Regions from separate parts of the Luteimonas sp. Soil_C_5 genome, predicted to be linked through region 2. Evidence: predicted binding sites of a transcription regulator. Region 2 holds the regulator's gene; each other region holds the start of a gene.
The links. Region 2 encodes HrcA, which represses chaperone genes, less so after heat shock. Its sites were predicted from a motif close to TTNGCACTCNNNNNNNNNGAGTGCNAA; they were not measured.

Region 1 (7,170 bases), on a different contig from region 2:
CCAGCTCGCCCTCGCGCAGCCTCACGTCGGCGTCGAGGTCAGCCCGGCCGTCGAACGACAGCCAGTCGACGTCCTTGAGGATCACGTCGATCCAGCGCAGCGGCACCGCCGGCCACAGCGCCTCGACCTGGCCCGAAACCGCGCGTACGGGGCGCAGCCAGTCGTCGGGGCCCAACCGCCGGTCTTCGACCTGGAGATCGGCCTTGAGCCGCGGCGGACGCCCCTCGCCATCCGGCACGCGCGCGGCCACGAGAATGCGGTCGTCGTCCGTCCGCAGCGCGACGCCCAGCGGATGCCGCACGTCGGTGCCCTCCGCGGTGCGCGAGAACACCGGCGCCGACCAGTCCAGCCGGCTCCCCGGCATCAGCACGCCACGCGTCAGGGTCAGATCGGCGCGCAGGTGGCCGGCGGCACCGGCGGTACCGATCGGCAGCGCATCGTTGTCGCGCGCCACGAGGTCGACACCCGGCGCGGGTCCGTCGACGCGCATGCGCGCATCGAGCAGCACCAGCTTCTCCTCGCCCTGCGCCTGCTCGCGCACGTGCGCGGGAATTTCGAGTTCGAAATCCAGCGCGCCTTCGCGCAGCAGCACGACATCGGCGACGGACAGCGTCGCGTCCGGCATGGTCAGCGTGGAGCGGCCGACCTCCATGGGCCCGCCCTGCAGCACCTTCTCGAACGCGAATCTCGCCTCGCCATGGCCGGTCACGCGGGCCTCGAAGAAATCCAGGCGCAGTAGGCTGGGCGTGGTAATCGCATCGAAGCGGAACGTCCACGGCGCGCGGCCCGGGCGTTTGGTCGAAGGCAGGTCGACCTCGCTGCGTGACACGTGCACCGACACATCCTGCGCACGGATCCGACCGAACGCGACCTCACGCCAGAGCAGCGGCAGGATCTTGATGCGGCCGTTCGCCGAGGGACTGGCGATCGTCCAGCGCGTCGTCCGCGCATGCCCGCCCATGACGATCCCACGCGCATGGATATGCCCCGGATACAGGCTCATCGCCCAGTCCCACCGCGCGTGATAGCGCTCGGGCTTATTGTTGATGACGCCGTCGCCCCAGGCACTGTTGAGGAAGACGTTCGCGCCGATCAGGTACAGCGCGTACAGGACGGCCACCACGATGCCCGCAATGCGCAGGCCGCGGCGATGGGTGCGCAACCTGGCGATGAGGGCAAGACGCATCCGTGCAGCTTGGACGATCCGCAGTGAGGATCGTCTCTACGCGTTGACGGCCTCAGCCATGGGTGAAGCAGAGCAGATACACGAAGCGGGCATCTTCTAGGCAGGTCAGAAGCTCTAGTCCGAGCCGTGCCACACCCAGGGACGCAGCAGCACCAGACGATTGAAGCGCATGGGCACGCGCGTCCGCATGCCCACCTCGATGTGTCGTTGCTGTCGCGGGCGATCAGTACGTCCTGCGCCGCCGCGTAGCTGGACAGCCCCATGGCCCGCAATTCGATATCGGTTGAGCGGCGCACGATCGGTGCCGGTCGGCAGATGACCACCGAACTCGGTCCCGCCCTGGCGGTCCCGCGGCGGGCTGAACTAGAGCGAGCCCGACCATTCGACGGGACTGTCGATGTGCACGCGCCCCTGGCTCCGCGTCACCGGCACGGACGATGGGGACTTCGCATGGGCGTTGATCGGCCGCAGCGGCCCACCGACCAGCTGCGACACGACAGGCACGAGTGCCAGAACGTGGATGCATTCCAGCGAATTGCGGCCGGGCAATGCGCCTTGCAGGTCGGGATCGGTCAGGCCGAGACCGGGATCGCACAGGGAATCGGCATCCTGGGCCGAGAGGAAATTGTCGACCACGATCAGGGAGGCAGGCACCGGCGGCACGCCCCGGTGTCTCGAACGGCACGCCTCACGCCACATCGCGGCGTGCCGCTGGATGGCGCATATGCGCACCGGGTGATGCACCTAGCTGTCGGGGCGAAGCCAAAGAAAAACCCCGCCTCGCGGCGGGGTTCCTCGTGTCACGGTGCAACCGGGTGGGGCTGGATCAGAAATCCATACCGCCCATGCCACCCATGCCGCCGCCGCCCGGCATCGCCGGCTCTTCCTTCTTCGGCAGCTCGGCGACCATCGCTTCGGTCGTGATCATCAGACCGGCGATCGAGGCCGCGTTCTGCAGGGCCGAACGGGTGACCTTGGTCGGGTCCAGGATGCCGAACGCGATCATGTCGCCGTATTCGCCGGTCGCGGCGTTGTAGCCGTAGTTGCCGGTGCCGTCCTTGACCGCGTTGAGCACGACGCTCGGCTCTTCACCGCAGTTGGTGACGATCTCGCGCAGCGGCGCTTCCATCGCGCGCAGGGCGATGATGATGCCGTGGTTCTGGTCTTCGTTCGCGCCCTTGAGCTGACCGATCGCCTGCAGCGCGCGCACCAGCGCCACGCCACCACCGGGGACCACGCCTTCTTCGACCGCTGCGCGCGTGGCGTGCAGGGCGTCTTCGACGCGGGCCTTCTTTTCCTTCATCTCGATCTCGGTCGATGCGCCGACCTTGATCACCGCAACGCCGCCGGCCAGCTTGGCCACGCGCTCCTGCAGCTTCTCGCGGTCGTAGTCCGAAGAAGTCTCTTCGATCTGCGCCTTGATCTGCTTGATGCGCGCTTCGATGCCACCGGTCTCGCCGGCGCCGTCGATGATCGTGGTGTTCTCCTTCGAGACCTGCACCTTCTTGGCGCGGCCCAGATCGGTGATCGTCGCCTTCTCGAGCGACAGACCCACTTCCTCGGAAATCACGGTGCCGCCGGTCAGGGTGGCCATGTCTTCCAGCATCGCCTTGCGACGGTCGCCGAAGCCCGGTGCCTTGACGGCGCAGACCTTAACGATGCCGCGGATCGTGTTGACGACCAGGGTCGCCAGCGCTTCGCCTTCGACTTCCTCGGCGACGATCAGCAGCGGCTTGCCGGCCTTGGCCACGCCTTCCAGCACGGGCAGCAGGTCACGGACGTTCGAGATCTTCTTGTCGTACAGCAGGATGAAGGGGTCATCCAGTTCGGCCGACATCGACTGCTGGTTGTTGACGAAGTACGGCGACAGGTAGCCGCGGTCGAACTGCATGCCCTCGACGACGTCGAGTTCGTTGTCCAGGCCCGAGCCTTCTTCAACGGTGATCACGCCTTCCTTGCCGACCTTCTTCATCGCGTCGGCGATGATCGTGCCGATCGACTCGTCCGAGTTGGCGGAGATCGTGCCGACCTGGGCGATCGCCTTGTCGTCGGCCGTCGGCTTGGACAGGTTCTTCAGCTCGGCGACGGCGGCCTTGACGGCCTGGTCGATACCGCGCTTGAGGTCCATCGGGTTCATGCCGGCCGCAACGGCCTTGGAACCTTCGCGGATCAGGGCCTGCGCCAGCACGGTCGCGGTGGTGGTGCCGTCACCGGCGTTGTCGGAGGTCTTGGACGCGACTTCCTTGACCATCTGCGCGCCCATGTTCTCGAACTTGTCGGCCAGTTCGATCTCCTTCGCGACGGACACGCCGTCCTTGGTGATCGTCGGCGCGCCGAAGCTCTTCTCGAGCACGACGTTGCGGCCCTTCGGGCCCAGGGTCGCCTTGACGGCGTTGGCGAGAATGTTCACGCCGCGCACCATCTTGGAGCGCGCGTCTTCGCCGAAGCGGATTTCCTTAGCAGCCATTTGAATAACTCCGTGATTCGTAATTTGGTGATTCGTGATTGGAGAGAGCGCGAGGCGCGGCGACTCGGACAGGCGGGGATCGTCAGCGTTTGCTCTGACGAATCACCCATCACCAATCACGAATCACCGCGTCTCAATCAACCGACGATCGCGAGGATGTCGTCTTCTTTCACGATCTTGTATTCGATGCCGTCGGCCTTGTAGGCGCTGCCGGCGTACTGGCCGTAGATCACGATGTCGCCGACCTTGACCTTCGGCGCGCGGACGCTGCCGTTGTCCAGGGCCTTGCCTTCACCGACGGCGACGATCTCGCCCTTGGTCGGCTTTTCCTTGGCGTTGTCCGGGATCAGGATGCCGCCGGCGCTCTTTTCTTCGGCTTCGACGGGCTTGACCACGATGCGGTCGTACAACGGCTTCAGATTGCTCATTTCAACCCTCTCTAAGTGATTGATTATCAAGAAAACGGGCGCCGATTCTAGCACTCGGATTGGCACTCGGCCATGGAGACTGCCAGCATCGCGGACGCACGCACCCCGGAACGCCGGGGACGGGGCGTGATGTGGGCGCGGTGTCAGGGATTACAAGGGCCGCGTGCGAGAAAAAATCCGCAGGCGGCAAGCGATGGGCCTGGCAATGCGGGCAAGGCCCGCGGCGTGCTGCCACGCCGGACCGACCGGGCGGATGCCGCCATCCGGTCGACCGGACTCAGCGGAAGCGCCACACCGCGACGAGCATCGTCTCGCCGTCGTTGGGCTGCTTGATGCTGGCATTGGAGATGTGCCGGGCCAGCAGCGAGACGCGGTCCCAGCGCCAGCCCACCGTGCTGACGAACTGCGGGTTGCCCGACAGCGCGCTGGTGCGCCCGGCCTGCACGCCGACGCCGAAGCCGGCGACGAAACCATTGTCGCGCTCATAGCGGGCGCCGCCATGGAAGACGCCGGCGTCTTCGGACAGGTCGAACCGGGTGTTGTCGCGGCCGCGCACGTAGACCGCGCCCAGTTCCCAGCGCAGTACGCCGTTCTCGGTCCGGCGCCATTCCGGCAGCCAGGCCGCGGTGGCGACGAAGGTGGTCTCGTTCTCGCGCGTGGCGGACGCGCCCACGCCGATGTCGACGGGCGCGGACTGCGCCAGGACGGGCGGTGTCAGGGCGAGCGCCGCGACGAGGGCAAGCAGAGGAAACACTGGACGCATGGGATCGATTCCGGCGGAAGGGCACACGGGGGGCGGCGATAATATACCGGCCGGTTCATTAAATGCCCGTCCGATCCGCCACGTGGGCTGGATGCAGCGTTCCGCCGAGTGCTGCCGGCGCGCAGCCTGCACGCGCCACCGTGCACGAGTCGTGCAGATCGGTGCGTTGTGCGGCGTTGGGGAGTCGGGCGCCCAGAATCGCGTCGACGATCCGCGTGAGGGTCAGGCGCAACCGCGGCCATCCGACTTGCGCCTCGGATTACCCCTGCGTTACGACCGGCAGGTGTCGAACAGGCCACCACCAGGCGCCCCGCGGCAGCGCGCCCAATCAACCGACGCGTACGGGACGCAGTCCGACGCGCGCTACTCGCCGGCTCGCTTGGTGCGCTGAACCGCGGTTCGGACTCGATCCACGATGGCCTGCGATACTGGCCCGATGCATGCGTGTCCCGACCTGTCCGCGGCCAAACGCGGCCGACCCTCCCGCCGCCCCGTGTGGCTGGCGGCCCTCTTGCTGTGGGCGCTGGCCTGTCTGCCCGCGCAGGCACAGACGCTCGATTTCGATGATGTGCTGCCGGTGGACGAGGCCCTCGTGCTTTCGGCCCACGCCGTCGCACGCGACCGCATCGAGATCCGCTGGGAGATTGCCGAGGGCTACTACCTCTACCGGCACCGCACGGGCGCGCAGATCGAACACGGGTTCAAGACCAATCCGCTGCAGCTGCCCGCCGGCACGCCGTACAAGGACGAGTTCTTCGGCGACGTCGAAACCTACCGCGGCCGCCTTGTCGCCGTACTGACCGGCGCCGCGGCCGATGGCATCGATTCGGTCGCGTTGCAGGTGCGCTACCAGGGCTGCGCCGATGCCGGCATCTGCTATCCGCCGCAGACCCGCACCTTGCAGGTCGCCCTGCCCGCCCCGACCACGCCCGCGGCGGCACGCAGCGCCGATGCCGGATTCGCCGCGCTCGGCCAGACCCTGGGAAGCGGCAGCGCGGGACGTGCGCCGACCCTGGCCGGCGGACAGGACGCGCTGCCACCGGAGCGCGCGTTCGCGTTCGAAGCGATTGCCGGAGACGGCGACACGATCCTGATGCGGTTCACGCCCGCGCCCGGCTATTACCTCTATCGCGACCGCAACCAGTTCGCGGTCGAGGGCGCCGACGGCATCCGCGCCGGGGCCCCGCGCTGGCCCGCCGGCACTGCGCATCACGACGCACACTTCGGTGCGGTGACGGTCTATTTCGACGCGATCGACGTGCCGCTGCCGCTGGTGCGCAGCCGTGCCGATGCTGCGACGGTGACCGTGGTCGCGACGTTCCAGGGCTGCCAGACCGACGGCATCTGCTATCCGCCGATGACCCGCCGGGTCGAGGTCGCGGTGCCCGCCGGGCGGGTGACGGCCCCTGTGCCTGCGACGGCCGCACCGACCGGAACGGATGGCGACGCGCCCGGTGCAGGTGTCGACGACGGCACGCCGGAGGCCGCTGCGCCGGTCGTCGATGGCGAAGCCACGTCCGCCGCCGACGGCGTCGCTTCCACGGGTGGCGCGGCGCGCGACAACGACGCCCGCACCCAGGCGCCTGCGCCCGCGCGTACCGGCATCGTCGCCGCACTGGCGCTGGCTCTGCTCGGTGGCCTGGTCCTCAACCTGATGCCATGCGTGCTGCCGATCCTGTCGCTGAAGGTGCTGGGATTGGCCCGCAGCGGCGGCGACCGTCGCCAGGCCCGTTCGCATGCGCTCTGGTACACCGCCGGCGTGCTGGTGGCGTTCGCGGCGATCGGCTTGCTGGTCATCGGCCTGCGGGCGACGGGCCAGGCGCTCGGCTGGGGCTTCCAACTGCAACAGCCGTGGTTCGTGGCGGCGCTGGTCTATCTGATGTTCGGCGTCGGCCTCAGCCTGTCGGGCGTGTTCACGCTGGGCGGCGGCGGTGGCCTGGGCCAGGCCTTGGCCTCGCGCAGCGGTCCGGTCGGCGACTTCTTCACCGGCGTGCTCGCCTGCGTGGTGGCCAGTCCCTGCATCGCGCCCTTCATGGGCGGCGCACTGGCCTTCGCGTTCACCGCATCGACGCCCCTGGCGTTGGCCGTGTTCCTGATGCTGGGGCTCGGGCTGGCGCTGCCGTTCCTGCTGATCGGGCTGGTGCCCGCACTGGCCGACCGCCTGCCGAAACCCGGCGCCTGGATGGAGACGCTCAAGCAGGTGCTGGCGTTCCCGATGTACCTGACCGCGCTGTGGCTGCTGTGGGTATTCGGCCGGCAGCTGGGCGTCAACGCGATGGCCCTGCTGACCGGCGGACTGGTGCTGTGCGCGCTGGGCCTGTGGTGG
Region 2 (7,170 bases):
GGAATCGCGATCAGGTCGGGCATCGCGTCCACGACATAGAAGACCGTCGATCCGCACTGCGGACAGAACGACGCGCACATGCGACCTCCGCTGTCGCCGATGCGCACGTATTCGCTGTGCGTGCCGTGCACGTGCGTGGCCGAAGCCGGAAACCGCGCCTGCACGCCGAACGCACTGCCGCTGCGGCGCTGGCAGTCCAGGCAATGGCAGACGGACACGCGCACCGGCACGCCGGACACGTCGATGCGCAATTGACCGCAGGCGCAGCTGGCCGTGCGGCGGTCCATTCCGTCAGACCATGCCCTGCAGCAGCTTGCGGGCCGCGGCGCGCGCTTCTTTGCTGACGTCCACGCCGCCGAGCATGCGTGCGAGTTCCTCGGTGCGCTCGCCGGTGTCGAGCAGACTGACCCGGCTTTCGGTCGCACCCTCGGCGCTGGACTTGTGCACGCGGTAATGCGTGTGGCCCTTCGACGCCACCTGCGGCAGATGGGTCACGCACAGCACCTGACGGCTCTCGCCGAGCGCGCGCAGCTTGCGGCCGACGATGTCGGCAACCGCGCCGCCGATGCCGGAATCGACTTCGTCGAAGACCATCGTCGGCACCGCGTCGTGGCCGAGCGCGGCGACTTCGATCGCCAGCGAGATGCGCGACAGTTCGCCGCCCGACGCGACCTTTCGCAGCGCACGCGGCGGCTGGCCGGCATTGGCCGACACCATGAATTCCACGCGCTCGGCGCCCTGCGGATCGGGTCGAGTGGTCTCGACGGGTTCAATCGCGACTTCGAACACCCCGCCGCCCATCCCCAGTTCATGGATCAGCGCGGTGGTCGCGCTCGACAGCGCCTTGGCAGCCTTGCGGCGCGCCGCACCAAGACGATCCGCGGCGGTGCGCCAGCGCCCCATCGCAGCTTCGATTTCGCCATCAAGCTGCTTCAGGCGTTCGCCAGCGCCATCGAGCTGTTCGAGTTCGCCCGCGAGGCGCGTCTGCACGTCGATGAGTTCTTCAGGCGTCACGCGGTGCTTGCGCGCAAGTTCGTGCAGCTGGCCGAGGCGCTGTTCCAGCGTCTCCAGCTGTGCGGGATCGATGTCGAGATCGTCGCGCACCTGGCCCAGCAGCAGCGTCGCCTCGTCGAGCTGGATCGCCGCGGCATCGAGCATCGCGTCGACGTCGCCCAATCGCGGCTCGTGCGCGCGCATCCGCGCCAGATCGTGGCGCAGCGTCTGCAGGGCCTGCGGCAGGCCGAGATCGTCGTCGCCGCGCATGCGCTCGAGCGCCGTATCGCAGGTCTGGATCAGGCCGGCGGCGTTCGCCTGCCGGCGGTGGCTGGCGAACAGATCGGCCACCGCGTCGGCGGCCAGCGATTCGCCTTCGAGTTCGTCGAGCTGATGACGCAGCCAGTCGCGACGCTCGGCGACATCGCCGATGCCGACCAGCGCATCGCGCTCATCGTGCAGCGCGCGCCAGGCCTGTGCGGTCGTACGCACCTCGGCAAGCAGGGCGCCGTTGCCGGCCTGCGCATCGAGCAGCGCGAGCTGGCTGCCGCGGGCGAGGAGGGCCTGGTGTTCGTGCTGGCCGTGGATCTCGACCAGGTGCCCGGCCAGTTCGCCGAGCTGGGTGATCGTCGCCGGCCGGCCATTGATCCAGGCACGCGAGCCGCCATCGGCGCGCAAGGTGCGGCGCAGCTGGCAGGTGTCGCCGTCATCGAGTTCGTGTTCGCGCAGCCAGCGCAGCGCGGGCGCGGCATCGTCGAGCGCGAACTCGGCATGCAGTTCGGCGCGTTCGGCGCCATGGCGCACGATGCCACTGTCGGCGCGTTGCCCCGACAGGAAGCCGAGCGCGTCGACCAGCAAGGACTTGCCGGCGCCGGTCTCGCCGGAGATGACGGTCAGGCCTGCGCCGAACTCGAGGTCCGACTGGCTGGCGACGGCGAAATTGCGGATGGCGAGGTGGGTCAGCATGGGTGCGGATTGTGCCTTGGCGCGGCGTGGGCGAGTAGATCGGTGTGCGGATATGCGTTCGAGGCTGCGCTAGATATCGCGTCTTCGTCTCACGGCAGGAGAATGCGGCGCTTGCATCGCAGGTAGGTGCACCGTATACCGCCCCCATGCCGTCCCCAGCCGACCATCCGCTCGATCCGCGTGCCCGCCAGCTGCTGCGCACGCTGATCGCGCGCCATATCCGCGATGGCGGACCGGTCGGTTCGCAGACGCTGGCGCGGCATTCGGGGCTGGACGTGAGCCCGGCGACGATCCGCAACATCCTGTCCGATCTGGAAGAGGCGGGCCTGCTGGCATCACCGCATACCTCCGCCGGGCGGGTGCCGACCACCCAGGGGTACCGGGTCTTCGTCGACTCGCTGCTGCAGATCAAGCCGTTGAAGGAGCAGGAGCTGATCCATCTGCGCGGCGAACTCAGTGCGGGCGGCGGGCAGCAGTCGCTGCTCGGCAGTGCCTCCGAGCTGGTCTCGGCGATGACCCACTTCGTCGGCGTGGTCTCGGTGCCGCGGCGCGAGCAGCTGGCGTTCCGGCATATCGATTTCGTGCCGTTGGACGGCCAGCGGGTGATGGCAATCATCGTGTTCGCCGATCACGAGGTGCAGAACCGCATCTTCCACACCCGGCGCAGCTTCGAAGCCAAGGAGCTGGAGCGGGTCGCCAATTACCTCAATCAGCACTGCGCCGGCCGGCCGCTGGCCGACATCCGCGCTGCGCTGCTCGACGACCTGCGCAACGCGCGCGACGAGATGGAAGCCCTGCTGTCGCAGACCGTCGAGCTGGCCGAACAGGCCCTGGTCCCCGGCGACGAGGACATGGTGCTGGCGGGCCAGAGCCGGCTGATCGGCGTGCAGGACCTGTCGGACCTCGACCGCCTGCGCGAGCTGTTCGAGGCCTTCGCCCGCAAGCGCGAGATCCTGCAGCTGCTCGAACGCACGATTCACGCGCCGGGTGTACGCATCTTCATCGGCGAGGAAACCGGCCTGGCGCCGCTCGAGGGCATGTCCCTGGTCACCGCGCCGTACGCCGCGGGCGGCCGCACGCTCGGCGTGATCGGCGTCATCGGGCCCACCCGGATGGCCTACGAACGGATCATTCCGGTGGTCCAGGCGACGGCCGGACTGCTCGGCGCTGCCTTGAATCCGGATCCGGCGACCCCATAGGGGATCGGGTCGGCGGCCAGACGCCCGCCCCGGAACCCGATATGACCCACGAACAGCACGATCCCCAGCACCCCGAGTCCAGCCACGCGCACGACGGCCACGAGGCGTCGATCGACGGTGTGGACGCGCAGCTCGCCGAGCAGGTTGAACTGCTGAAGGCGGAAGTCGAGCAGGTCCGCGCGCAGAGCCTGCTCGAGCGCGCCGATCTCGAGAACCAGCGCAAGCGTCTCGCCCGCGAGATCGACAGCGCCCGCCGCTTCGCCAACGAGCGCCTGCTGTCGGCGCTGGTGCCGGTGTTCGATGCGCTCGAGGCCGGCCTGGCCAACGCCTCCGAAGCGGACCCGCTGCGCGCCGGTGTGGAACTGACGCTGCGCGAACTCACCCGCGCCACCGAGGCCAGCGGCCTGTCCACCCTGGCGCCCGCGCCGGGCGATGCTTTCAATCCCGAGCAGCACCAGGCGATGAGCATCATCGACGCGCCGGGCGTGCCCGCGGGCGCCGTGGCCCAGGTCTTCCAGAAGGGCTACCTGCTCAACGACCGCCTGCTGCGCCCCGCGATGGTGGTGGTGGCCAAGGCCGACTGACCCGCGTGTTCCGGCCCGGCGGCGCTTGAACGCGCCCGCTGCGGCCCCCAGATACCCCGCATCGACGGCCTCGCCGTCCCGGCACAACATCTCCTAGAGGAAGCACTGCAATGGCAAAGATCATCGGCATCGATCTCGGCACGACGAACTCGTGTGTGGCGATCATGGACGGCGGCAAGGCCAAGGTCATCGAGAACAGCGAAGGCGACCGCACCACGCCGTCGGTCGTCGCGTACACCAAGGACGGCGAAGTGCTGGTCGGCGCATCGGCCAAGCGTCAGGCCGTCACCAACCCGCACAACACGTTCTTCGCGGTGAAGCGCCTGATCGGCCGCAAGTTCAAGGATGCCGAGGTCCAGAAGGACATCGGTCTGGTCCCGTATTCGATCCTCGAGCACGACAACGGCGACGCCTGGGTGTCGACCAGTGACGGCAAGCGCCTGTCCGCGCAGGAAGTCTCCGCGCGCATTCTCGAGAAGATGAAGAAGACCGCCGAGGACTACCTGGGCGAGAAGGTCACCGAAGCCGTGATCACGGTGCCGGCGTACTTCAACGACAGCCAGCGCCAGGCGACCAAGGACGCCGGCCGCATCGCCGGTCTCGACGTCAAGCGCATCATCAACGAGCCGACCGCGGCCGCGCTGGCCTACGGCCTCGACAAGTCCGGCGGCGACCGCAAGATCGCCGTGTACGACCTCGGCGGCGGCACCTTCGACGTGTCGATCATCGAGATCGCGGAAGTCGATGGCGAGAAGCAGTTCGAAGTGCTGGCCACCAACGGCGACACCTTCCTCGGCGGCGAAGACTTCGACGCCCGCGTCATCGATTACCTCGTCGAAGAGTTCAACAAGGACCAGGGCATCGACCTGCGCAAGGATCCGCTGGCGCTGCAGCGTCTGAAGGACGCGGCCGAGCGCGCGAAGATCGAGCTGTCGTCCTCGCAGCAGACCGAAGTGAACCTGCCGTACGTCACCGCCGATGCGTCGGGCCCTAAGCACCTCAACATCAAGCTGACCCGCGCCAAGCTCGAGTCGCTGGTCGAGGAACTCGTGCGCAAGACGATCGAGCCGTGCCGCACCGCGCTCAACGACGCCGGCCTGCGCGCGTCGGACATCAACGAGGTGATCCTCGTCGGTGGCCAGACCCGCATGCCCAAGGTGCAGGCGGCGGTTGCCGAGTTCTTCGGCAAGGAACCGCGCAAGGACGTGAACCCCGACGAGGCCGTCGCGATCGGCGCGGGCGTGCAGGGCGGCGTGCTGGCTGGTGACGTCAAGGACGTGCTGCTGCTCGACGTGACCCCGCTGAGCCTCGGCATCGAGACCCTGGGCGGCGTGTTCACCAAGATTATCGAAAAGAACACGACGATCCCGACCAAGGCCTCTCAGACCTTCTCGACCGCCGAGGACAACCAGTCCGCCGTGACCGTGCACGTGCTGCAGGGTGAGCGCGAGCAGGCCCGCTTCAACAAGTCGCTGGCCCGCTTCGACCTGACCGGGATCGATTCGGCGCCGCGTGGCATGCCGCAGGTCGAGGTGTCGTTCGACATCGACGCCAACGGCATCCTGCATGTGTCGGCCAAGGACAAGAAGACCAACAAGGAACAGAAGGTCGAGATCAAGGCCGGTTCGGGCCTGTCGGACGAAGAGATCCAGCAGATGGTGGCCGACGCCGAGGCGCACCGCGAAGAGGACAAGAAGTTCCAGGAACTCGTCGCGGCCCGCAACCAGGCCGATGCGCTGGTGCACAGCACCCGCAGCGCGATCAAGGACAACGGCGACAAGCTGCCGGGCGACGTGATCGGCAATGCCGAATCCGCGATCGCCGATGTCGAGACCGCAATGAAGGGCGACGACAAGGCGCAGATCGAAGCCAAGTCGAAGAAGCTCGAGGAAGCGGCGCAGCAGCTGTTCGCGGCGGCCTCCGCGGCCGGTGGTCCGGGCGCAGGCGATGCCGGCGGCCAGGGCGAAGCGCCGAAGTCCGATGACGTGGTGGACGCCGAGTTCACCGAGGTCAAGGACGACGAGAGGAAGCCGTAATTGGTGGATTCGTGATGCGTGATCGGAAGAAGCGGCGCCCTGGCTCCGCTTCTTCCATCCGTAGTCCCGGACTCGACGTGCTGTTCCGAATCACCAATCACGAATTACGAATGACTGCCGTATGAGCAAACGCGATTACTACGAAGTCCTCGGCGTGCAACGCACCGCCACCGAAGAGGAGCTGAAGAAGGCCTACCGGCGCTGCGCGATGAAGCATCACCCGGACCGCAATCCGGGCGATGCCGAGGCGGAAGCCGCCTTCAAGGAGTGCAAGGAGGCCTACGAGGTGCTGTCGGACGGCGGCAAGCGCCGCATGTACGACCAGCACGGCCACGCGGCGTTCGAGCACGGCATGGGCGGCGGCAACGCCGGGCCGGGCTTCGGCGGCGGCGCCGACATGGGCGACATCTTCGGCGACATCTTCGGCAACATCTTCGGCGGTGGCGGACGGGGCGGTGGACCGCGCCGCGGCGCCGACATCGGATATGTGATGGAGCTCGACCTGGAGGACGCCGTCGCCGGTGTCGAGAAGCGCATCGAGCTGCCCACGCTGGCGATGTGCGACGACTGCGACGGCAGTGGCTCCGAGGACGGCAAGCGCGAGACCTGCACGACCTGTGCGGGTCACGGCCAGGTGCGGATGCAGCGCGGCATCTTCACGATGCAGCAGACCTGTCCGCATTGCGCGGGGCAGGGGCAGACGATCGCCCATCCGTGCACGACCTGCCGCGGCGCCGGCCGTGTGGAAGACGAGAAGGTGCTGTCGGTGAAGGTGCCGGCGGGCGTCGATTCGGGCGACCGCATCCGGCTCACCGGTGAGGGCGAAGCCGGACCGTCGGGTGCGCCCCCGGGCGATCTGTTCGTCGAGGTGCGGGTGCGTCCGCACGACATCTTCCAGCGCGATGGCGACGATCTGCACTGCGAAGTGCCGGTGCGCATTTCGCAGGCGGCGCTCGGCTCCACGGTGCGCGTGCCCACGCTGGGCGGCGAAGCGGAGATCCGCGTGCCGGCCGAGACCCAGACCGGCAAAGTCTTCCGTCTGCGCGACAAGGGCGTCAAGTCCGTGCGCAGCCGGGCCGCCGGCGACCTGTATTGCAAGGTCGTCGTGGAAACACCGGTGAACCTCACGGCCGAGCAGCGCGATCTGCTCGAGCGTTTCGAAGGCACGTTCACCGCCGAGAACGCCCGCCGGCATTCGCCGCGGTCGAGCACGTTCATCGATGGGGTCAAGGGCTTCTGGGAACGCATGACGTCCTGATCTGCATCACATAGGCGCGTCCCACCGAATGCCCGGCATCTACCGGGCATTCGCGTATCTGCAGTCCGGAATCCGCCCGGAATCTGGCGTCGGCATCGACCTTGCCGGGGCCGGCCTGCAGGTCCGTTGTGCGT
Region 3 (7,170 bases), on a different contig from region 2:
CGGGCCATCCGGACATCTTCGTCGCCGGCGATCTTGCCGCGGTCGAATCCGATGGACGCCCCGTGCCCGGCGTCGCACCCGCGGCCAAGCAGATGGGCCGACACGTCGCCGCGAACATCCGCGCCGGCCTCACCGGCCGTCCGCGGTCGCCGTTCGTCTACCGCGACTTCGGCAACCTCGCGACGATCGGCCGCATGGCGGCGGTGGTGCATTTCGGCCGGCTCAAGCTCTCGGGCGTTCTCGCCTGGTGGTTCTGGCTGATCGCCCACGTGTTCTTCCTGATCGGCTTCCGCAACCGGGTCGCCGTGCTGCTCAACTGGACGATCGCGTACTGGACCTACCAGCGCGGCGCGCGGATCATCTTCGGCCCCGCGCCCGAGGTCGGCCCCGAGGCGCACACGGCAGACAACGCGGCGGACGCTTCGGATAGCATGGCCGCGCGCCCCTCCCAGCCGAATCCGCCGGACTGAGTCGCGCCCCTCCCCGCTCCGGCCCTGCGCATGCTCGAAGTCTCGACCCATAATTTCTGGATCGCGCTGGCGGTGACCACCGCGGCCGGCCTCGCGACGGGCCTCGGCAGCCTGCTGGTGCTGTTCTCCAAGCAACCGAATGCGCGCCTGCTGTCGTTCGGCCTGGCATTCGCGGCCGGCGCGATGGTCTACGTGTCGCTGACCGAGATTCTCGACAAGTCGATCCTCGCCTTCACCAACGCCTACGGCGAACAGCTCGGCTTCACCTGGGGCACGCTGTCGTTCCTCGCCGGCGTGCTCTTCATCGTCTCGATCGATCGGCTGGTGCCCAATCCGCACGAGCGACTGGAAGTCGACGATCCCTACTTTCGCGAGCACAACACCAGCTACATCAAGCGGGTCGGCCTGCTGACCGCGGTGGCGATCACCGCGCACAACTTTCCCGAAGGCCTGGCGACGTTCTTCGCGACGCTGGAGAACCCCGGCGTCGGCATGCCGCTGGCGTTCGCGATCGCGATCCACAACATTCCCGAAGGCATCGCGATCGCGGTGCCGGTGTACTTCGCCACCAACAACAAGCTCTACGCCTTCCTCGCCTGCCTGCTGTCGGGTCTGGCCGAACCGATCGGCGCCCTGATCGGTTACGCCGTGCTGCGCCCGTTCCTGTCCGAGCCCGTGTTCGGCGTCGTCTTTGGCCTCATTGCCGGCGTCATGGTCTTCCTCGCCCTCGACGAACTGCTGCCCGCCGCCAAGCGTTACGCCAAGGGCCACGAGACGGTCTACGGCCTGGTCTCGGGCATGGCCGCGCTGGCGATCAGCCTGGTGCTGTTCAAGTGGTGATCGCCGCAGCGCATCCGCGCGTCGCGCATTGAGCGCCAGACCCAGGCAGCAACCCGCCTGGTGAGGCGCCACGCGCCGCGGGCACCGAACGGTGGACTGCATCGCGCCCGGGGCCGCCGACCCGGTACCGCACACGTACGGTTCCGCCGATCCGGACGACCAGGCCACGCCCGCACTCGAATCTGTCGCCTCTTCATCGTGAGGGGCAGGCGGCATGGACAGGTTGGCGGGGTGGATGCGGGGCAGCGTCAAAGTGCTGTTCGCGCTCATGGGGATTGCCGTCGCGGCGTACGCGTTTCTCTATCTGTATCGGCATCACAGCGTGCAGGATCCGTTCGCGGCCCAGTTCGCGGTCTCGGGCTGGGATGTACCCGCGCACTTCTTCGCCGCCGGACTGGCCCTGCTGCTGGCGCCGTTTCAGCTCAACGGCCGCCTGCGCGCGCGTTGGCCGGCCGTGCACCGCGCCAGCGGCTGGGTATATACGGCCGCCGTGATAATCGGCGGCGTCTCCGGCCTGTCCCTGGCCGTCAACGCACAGGGCGGACTGCCCAGCCGCAGTGCCTTCGTCCTGCTGGCAATCGCCTGGCTGCTCACCACGGCGCTGGGCATCCGCCATGCGGTTGCCGGTGACATCGCGCGGCACCGCCGCTGGATGTGCCGCAGCGTGGCCTTGACCTTCGCTGCGGTGACGCTGCGCCTGATTCTGGGAACCGGCATCGGCCTGCTGCAGCTGTCGCCCATGCCGGTCTACATCGCCAGCGCCTGGCTGAGCTGGACGCTGAACCTCGCGATCTGCGAGCTCCTGCTGCGCTACCCGGGCATCCTGGAACCCGGGCGACCCGTCAGACCGGCGCCTGTTCGCACTGGCGCTGGCGATAGCCGCTCGGGGTCTCGCCCTGCAGGCGTTTGAACGCGGCATTGAAGGTCGACTTGGACGTGAATCCGCAGTCGTAGGCGATCGCCAGAATGGTGCGGCGATCCTCCGGATCCGCGAGGCAGCGGCGCGCCGCATCGATCCTGTGGCGATTGACGTAGTCCCAGAAGTTGCCGCCCAGCCGATGGTTGATGACCATCGACACCAGGTATTCGGGATAGCCGCTGCGGCGCGACAGCTGCGCGATGGTCAGCGCAGGCTCGCGATACAGCTGCTGCGTCGTCATCAATGCAGCCAGACGGGCTTCGACATCCCGGGCGCGATCAGCGTCCACCGGTTCGGACGCCGGGAGCGCCGCATCGGGTGTCGTCGATGCCAGCGGCATCTCCACGACCGGCGGCTGCGCGAGGCTGCAGTAGCCGACCAGGCACACCCAGACCGCAACGGCGGCGTAGATCAGCGCGTGGTCGATCCAGCCGGGCCGCGCCAGCCAGTGGCCGGCTGCGATGCCCCAGATGACCAGTTGGCCGATGGCCAGCACCCGAAGCCACCGCATCGACAGCCGGTCGGCATCCGAGTGCCGTCGCCGCAGTGCCCGCCGGTACCGGCCCAGCAGCTGCAGCGACGCGCCGATGTAGGCCAGTGCATAGGCGAAGAGAACCGGATCGAACCAGCGTCGGGTGAACGCGATCATCGTCTCCGCCAGGCCGGGCGGCGCCAGCCGGGTCGCGGTCCAGAACCAGGCCAGCGCGACCACGAAACCCAGCATGTGCACGCCATCGCGCCAGGCAACGCGCTGCTCACCGACCAGCGTGCGCACATAGAGATAGAACAGGCTGGCATGGAGGAACGGGAAGAACGCGAACACGTGCCGGATCGCCCGCAGGCCGGGATCGACCTCGGCGAGCGACGCCGACTTCACTGCGAGATCGAGCGCGATCAGCAGCAGCCACACCGCGAGTACGCGATTCGCGTCCGCGTCGACCGGTCGCCGCCAGAGCGCAATCGACAGCAGCAGCGCCTGCACCGCGCCGCAGGCGTAAAGGATGATCCAGAGCGACATACGACGGAACAGGGAACCGGAACCCACGAAAGCCCAGCTTAGCGGCGCGGTTTCCGCGATCCCACTGTCATGCGTCACCCCGGAACCCGACCCGGCCGCGACGCGCCGACAACGAAAAGGCCCGGATCGCTCCGGGCCTCGTCAGTCACGCTGCGGCATGGATCAGGCCGCGAACAGCGCCTTCATCTTCTTCAGCGCATTGGCCTCGACCTGGCGGATGCGCTCGGCGGACACGCCGTACTCGTCAGCCAGTTCCTGCAGCGTCACCTTGTGCTCGTCGTCCAGCCAGCGGCGGCTGATGATGTCGCGAGAACGGGCATCCAGCGTCGCCATGCCTTCGCGCAGCAGGCCCAGCTTGCTGTCCTCGCTGTCGGTGCGCTCGTACAGCTGCGCCGGATCCTCGTCGCGGGCGACGAGGTAGGCGACCGGCGCGGGCGGCGCGCTGTCGTCATCCTCGCCAGCCGGCGCATCGAAGCCGATATCGCGGCCCGACAGGCGCGATTCCATTTCCAGCACTTCGCGCTCGGACACGTTGAGGTCCGCGGCCACGGCCTTGACCTCGGCGGCGTTCAACCAGCCCAGGCGGGTCTTGGACTTGCGCAGGTTGAAGAACAGCTTGCGCTGCGCCTTGGTCGTGGCGACCTTGACGATGCGCCAGTTCTTCAGGATGAACTCGTGCATCTCGGCACGGATCCAGTGCACGGCAAAGCTCACCAGGCGCACGCCGACCTCGGGGTCGAAACGCTTGACCGCCTTCATCAGGCCGATGTTGCCTTCCTGGATCAGATCGCCCAGCGGCAGGCCGTAGCCGTTGTAACCACGGGCGACATGCACGACGAAGCGCAGGTGCGAATGCACCAGCTCGCGCGCGGCGTCGAGATCGTCGTCGTCGCGATAGCGCTTGGCGAGCGCCTGCTCGTCTTCGACCGTCAGCACCGGGATCTGGTGCACGGCGCCGATGTAGGCGTCGAGCGAACCCAGCGGGCTGGGAATCGGCAGGCTGTTGGCAACCAGGGCGTGGGTCATCGTCTGCGTGCTCATGTAGGGGATGTTAGCAGTCGATGGATATGACTGCTAAGACGGGAAAGAGTTCCCGAACGTTCTGAATATAGAACAGACGTACAGGTTCCAGGCGAAGGCTGCGGGAATCGTTCATAAAACCTGCGCCCAAGGGCGGCGCGGTCGCCAGACCGCCGTCCGCCAATGGGACACGCACAGTGTGACCACCGGGCGACCAATCCCGGATGAAGATCGGCCTGTTCAGAGCCAGCGGGTCACGCGACGGATCGTTTCACGCGCAGCCTCCAACGCGTCCGAAGGCGGCGCGACGCGGGGGCGACGGTCGAGCATGCAGTCCAGGCCGATCGCCAGCAGCGCGGCATGGGCGGCTTCCAGCGCGATGCGGTCGCCCGCATCCAGCAGGTCGGCGGCCTCGACCGCGGCCAGCAGTTGCAGCGTCGATCGCGGCTCAAGCAGCGCCGGGTGCGCGTGGGCGGCCTGCAGCACCCGGCACTGCACCAGGAACTCCAGATCCACCAGGCCGCCATCGCCCTGCTTGAGGTCGAAGCGTGCCGCCGTGCTGCGGTCCAGTTCGCTGCGCATGCGGCTGCGCATCGCGGCCACGTCGTCGCGGACCGTCTCGGCATCGCGCGGCCGGGCCAAGGTGTCCCGGCGGACCGCCTCGAAGGATTCCACCATCGCATCGTCCCCGGCCACGACCCGCGCCCGCACGAGCGCCTGGTGTTCCCAGGTCCAGGCCCGCTCGCGCTGGTATTCGGCATAACTGGCCAGCGACGAGACCAGCAGCCCCTTGCCGCCATCGGGCCGCAGCCGGACATCGACGTCGTACAGGCGCCCGCCGCCGGTCACGGTGCCCAGCAAGGTGACGACCTTCTGCGCCAGACGCGTCGCCCAGCGTTGCGCTTCGAGCGGCCGCGCCCCGTCCGACTGCGCGTCTTCCGGTGCGTCGTAGAGGAACACCAGATCCAGATCCGACCCGAAGCCGAGCTCCTCGCCGCCCAGGCTGCCGTAGCCGATCACCGCGAACTGCGCATCGCGCACACGGCCGTGCGCGCGCTCCAGGTCGCGACGCGCCAGGGTCAGCACCACGTCGACCACCGCATCGGCCAGCCAGGCCAGCTGGCGTGTCGCGGCCTGCGCATCCAGCCGCCGGTCCAGCGTCGCCAGCGCGATCCGGAAACTCAGCTGCTGGCGCACCTCGTTGAGCGTGAACAGTGCGGATTCGAGATCCGGCTGCTTCAAGGTGCGCGCGCACTGGGCGACCAGCGCGTCGCGGCCCGGCAGCGGCCCTTCGACGCGGGAATCCAGCAGTTCGTCGAGCAGCAGCGGATGCGCCGCCAGACGTTCGGCCAGAAACGCGCTGCGCGTGACCAGGCCGACCAGCCGGGCCAGCGCGGCCGGCTGTTCGTCGAGCAGGGCCAGATAACTCGCGCGGCGCAGCAGATTGTGCAGCACCGCGAGCAGGCGGCGGATGGCCTGCAGGGGCCGGTCCGCCGGCGCGGAGGCCTGCAACAGCACCGGCATCAGCCGGTCGAGGCGCGCGCGTGCGCTGTCGGACAGGTCGCGCACACTGGGCGACCGCGCGAAGTCGCGCAGCGCGGCGTCCACGTTCGTCGCATCGTCGAAGCCCGCAGCCGCCAGCGTCGTCGCATCGCCGCCATCGGGCAGCGCGGCCCACCACGCGACGAGGTCGTTGTCGGCATCGGGTTCGCGTTGCTGGCTGCGCACCGCGAGCAGCGCATCGAACTCGTGCGCGACGTGGCCGCGCTGACGCCGGAGTTCCTGCTGCAGCGTCTCCCAGTCGGCGAAGCCCAGACCGGACGCGATCCGCAGCCGGTCCACCGGATCGGACGGCAGCACATGGGTCTGCGCATCGCGCAGCATCTGCAGCCGGTTTTCCACCCGGCGCAGGAACAGGTATGCCTCGCGCAATTGCGCCAGCGCCTCGTCCGAGACCTGACGCGCCGCATGCAGGGCCTCCAACGCCGGCAGCAAACGGCGCTCGCGCAGGCCGGGCTCACGCCCGCCGCGGATCAGCTGCAAGGCCTGGGCGAGGAATTCGACTTCGCGGATGCCGCCGTCGCCGCGCTTGACGTCGTCGGCCGACTCCTTGCGCGCGACCTCGGCGCTGATCATCGCCTTCATCGTGCGCAGGCCGTCGAGCGCGCCGAAATCCAGATAGCGGCGATAGACGAACGGCCGCAGCAGCGCCAGAAACCGTTCGCCCGCCTCCAGATCCCCGGCCACCGGCCGCGCCTTCTGCCACGCATAGCGTTCCCAGTCGCGGCCCTCGCGCTGGAAGTACTGCTCCATCGCCGCGAAGCTCAGCGCGATCCGGCCGGCATTGCCGAACGGCCGCAGGCGCAGGTCGACGCGATGGCAGAAACCGTCGGCCGTGGTCTCGTCGAGCAGGCGCGCGAGCTGCTGGCCGATGCGGGTGAAATAGGCCTCGGCCGCCAGCGGCCTCGCGCCTGCGCTTTCGCCACCCGATTCGAAGCCGTAGACGAGGTCGATGTCGGAACTGAAATTCAGTTCGCCGCCGCCCAGCTTGCCCAGCCCGAACACCACCAGACGCACGACCTGGCCATCTGCATCCAGCACCCGGCCGTGGCGCTGGGCGAATGCGTCTTCCAGCGCGTCGAGTCCGAGCTGCAGGCAGGTCTCGGCCAGCTGCGTGCTGCCGGCCAGGGTGTCGGCCACGGTGTCGAGGCCGAACACGTCGCGCCAGATCAGCCGCACCGATCCCGCGCGCCGGTAGCGCCGCAGCTGCACCGGCCAGTCGGACGGCGCCGCCGGATCGAGCCGTGGCGGCGCGGGCGGCGTGGCGCCGTCATCGCGCAGCAGGTCGGTGAGCAGGTCCGGCTGCTGCTGCAGGACATCGAAGGCGAAATCGCTGGCGATCG

Region 1: the regulator HrcA is predicted to act here: its motif matches at 4,141-4,167, upstream of groES (co-chaperone GroES).
Region 3: the regulator HrcA is predicted to act here: its motif matches at 4,299-4,325, upstream of rpoH (RNA polymerase sigma factor RpoH).

What each region holds. Positions count from the first base shown of each region.
Region 1 covers NZ_JBDGKA010000002.1:667,107-674,276, forward strand. Annotated here, with positions in the region: gene AC3A5K_RS07445 (hypothetical protein) at 1-1,186, opposite strand, end outside; gene AC3A5K_RS07450 (hypothetical protein) at 1,550-1,840, opposite strand; gene groL (chaperonin GroEL) at 2,013-3,653, opposite strand; gene groES (co-chaperone GroES) at 3,791-4,081, opposite strand; gene AC3A5K_RS07465 (acyloxyacyl hydrolase) at 4,359-4,844, opposite strand; gene AC3A5K_RS07470 (protein-disulfide reductase DsbD family protein) at 5,281-7,170, shown strand, end outside.
Region 2 covers NZ_JBDGKA010000001.1:644,304-651,473, reverse strand. Annotated here, with positions in the region: gene AC3A5K_RS03175 (GFA family protein) at 1-287, opposite strand, end outside; gene recN (DNA repair protein RecN) at 292-1,959, opposite strand; gene hrcA (heat-inducible transcriptional repressor HrcA) at 2,106-3,158, shown strand; gene grpE (nucleotide exchange factor GrpE) at 3,200-3,742, shown strand; gene dnaK (molecular chaperone DnaK) at 3,853-5,778, shown strand; gene dnaJ (molecular chaperone DnaJ) at 5,900-7,036, shown strand.
Region 3 covers NZ_JBDGKA010000002.1:650,314-657,483, forward strand. Annotated here, with positions in the region: gene AC3A5K_RS07375 (NAD(P)/FAD-dependent oxidoreductase) at 1-470, shown strand, start outside; gene zupT (zinc transporter ZupT) at 501-1,310, shown strand; gene AC3A5K_RS07385 (DUF2306 domain-containing protein) at 1,546-2,220, shown strand; gene AC3A5K_RS07390 (helix-turn-helix domain-containing protein) at 2,153-3,247, opposite strand; gene rpoH (RNA polymerase sigma factor RpoH) at 3,410-4,288, opposite strand; gene glnE (bifunctional [glutamate--ammonia ligase]-adenylyl-L-tyrosine phosphorylase/[glutamate--ammonia-ligase] adenylyltransferase) at 4,508-7,170, opposite strand, start outside.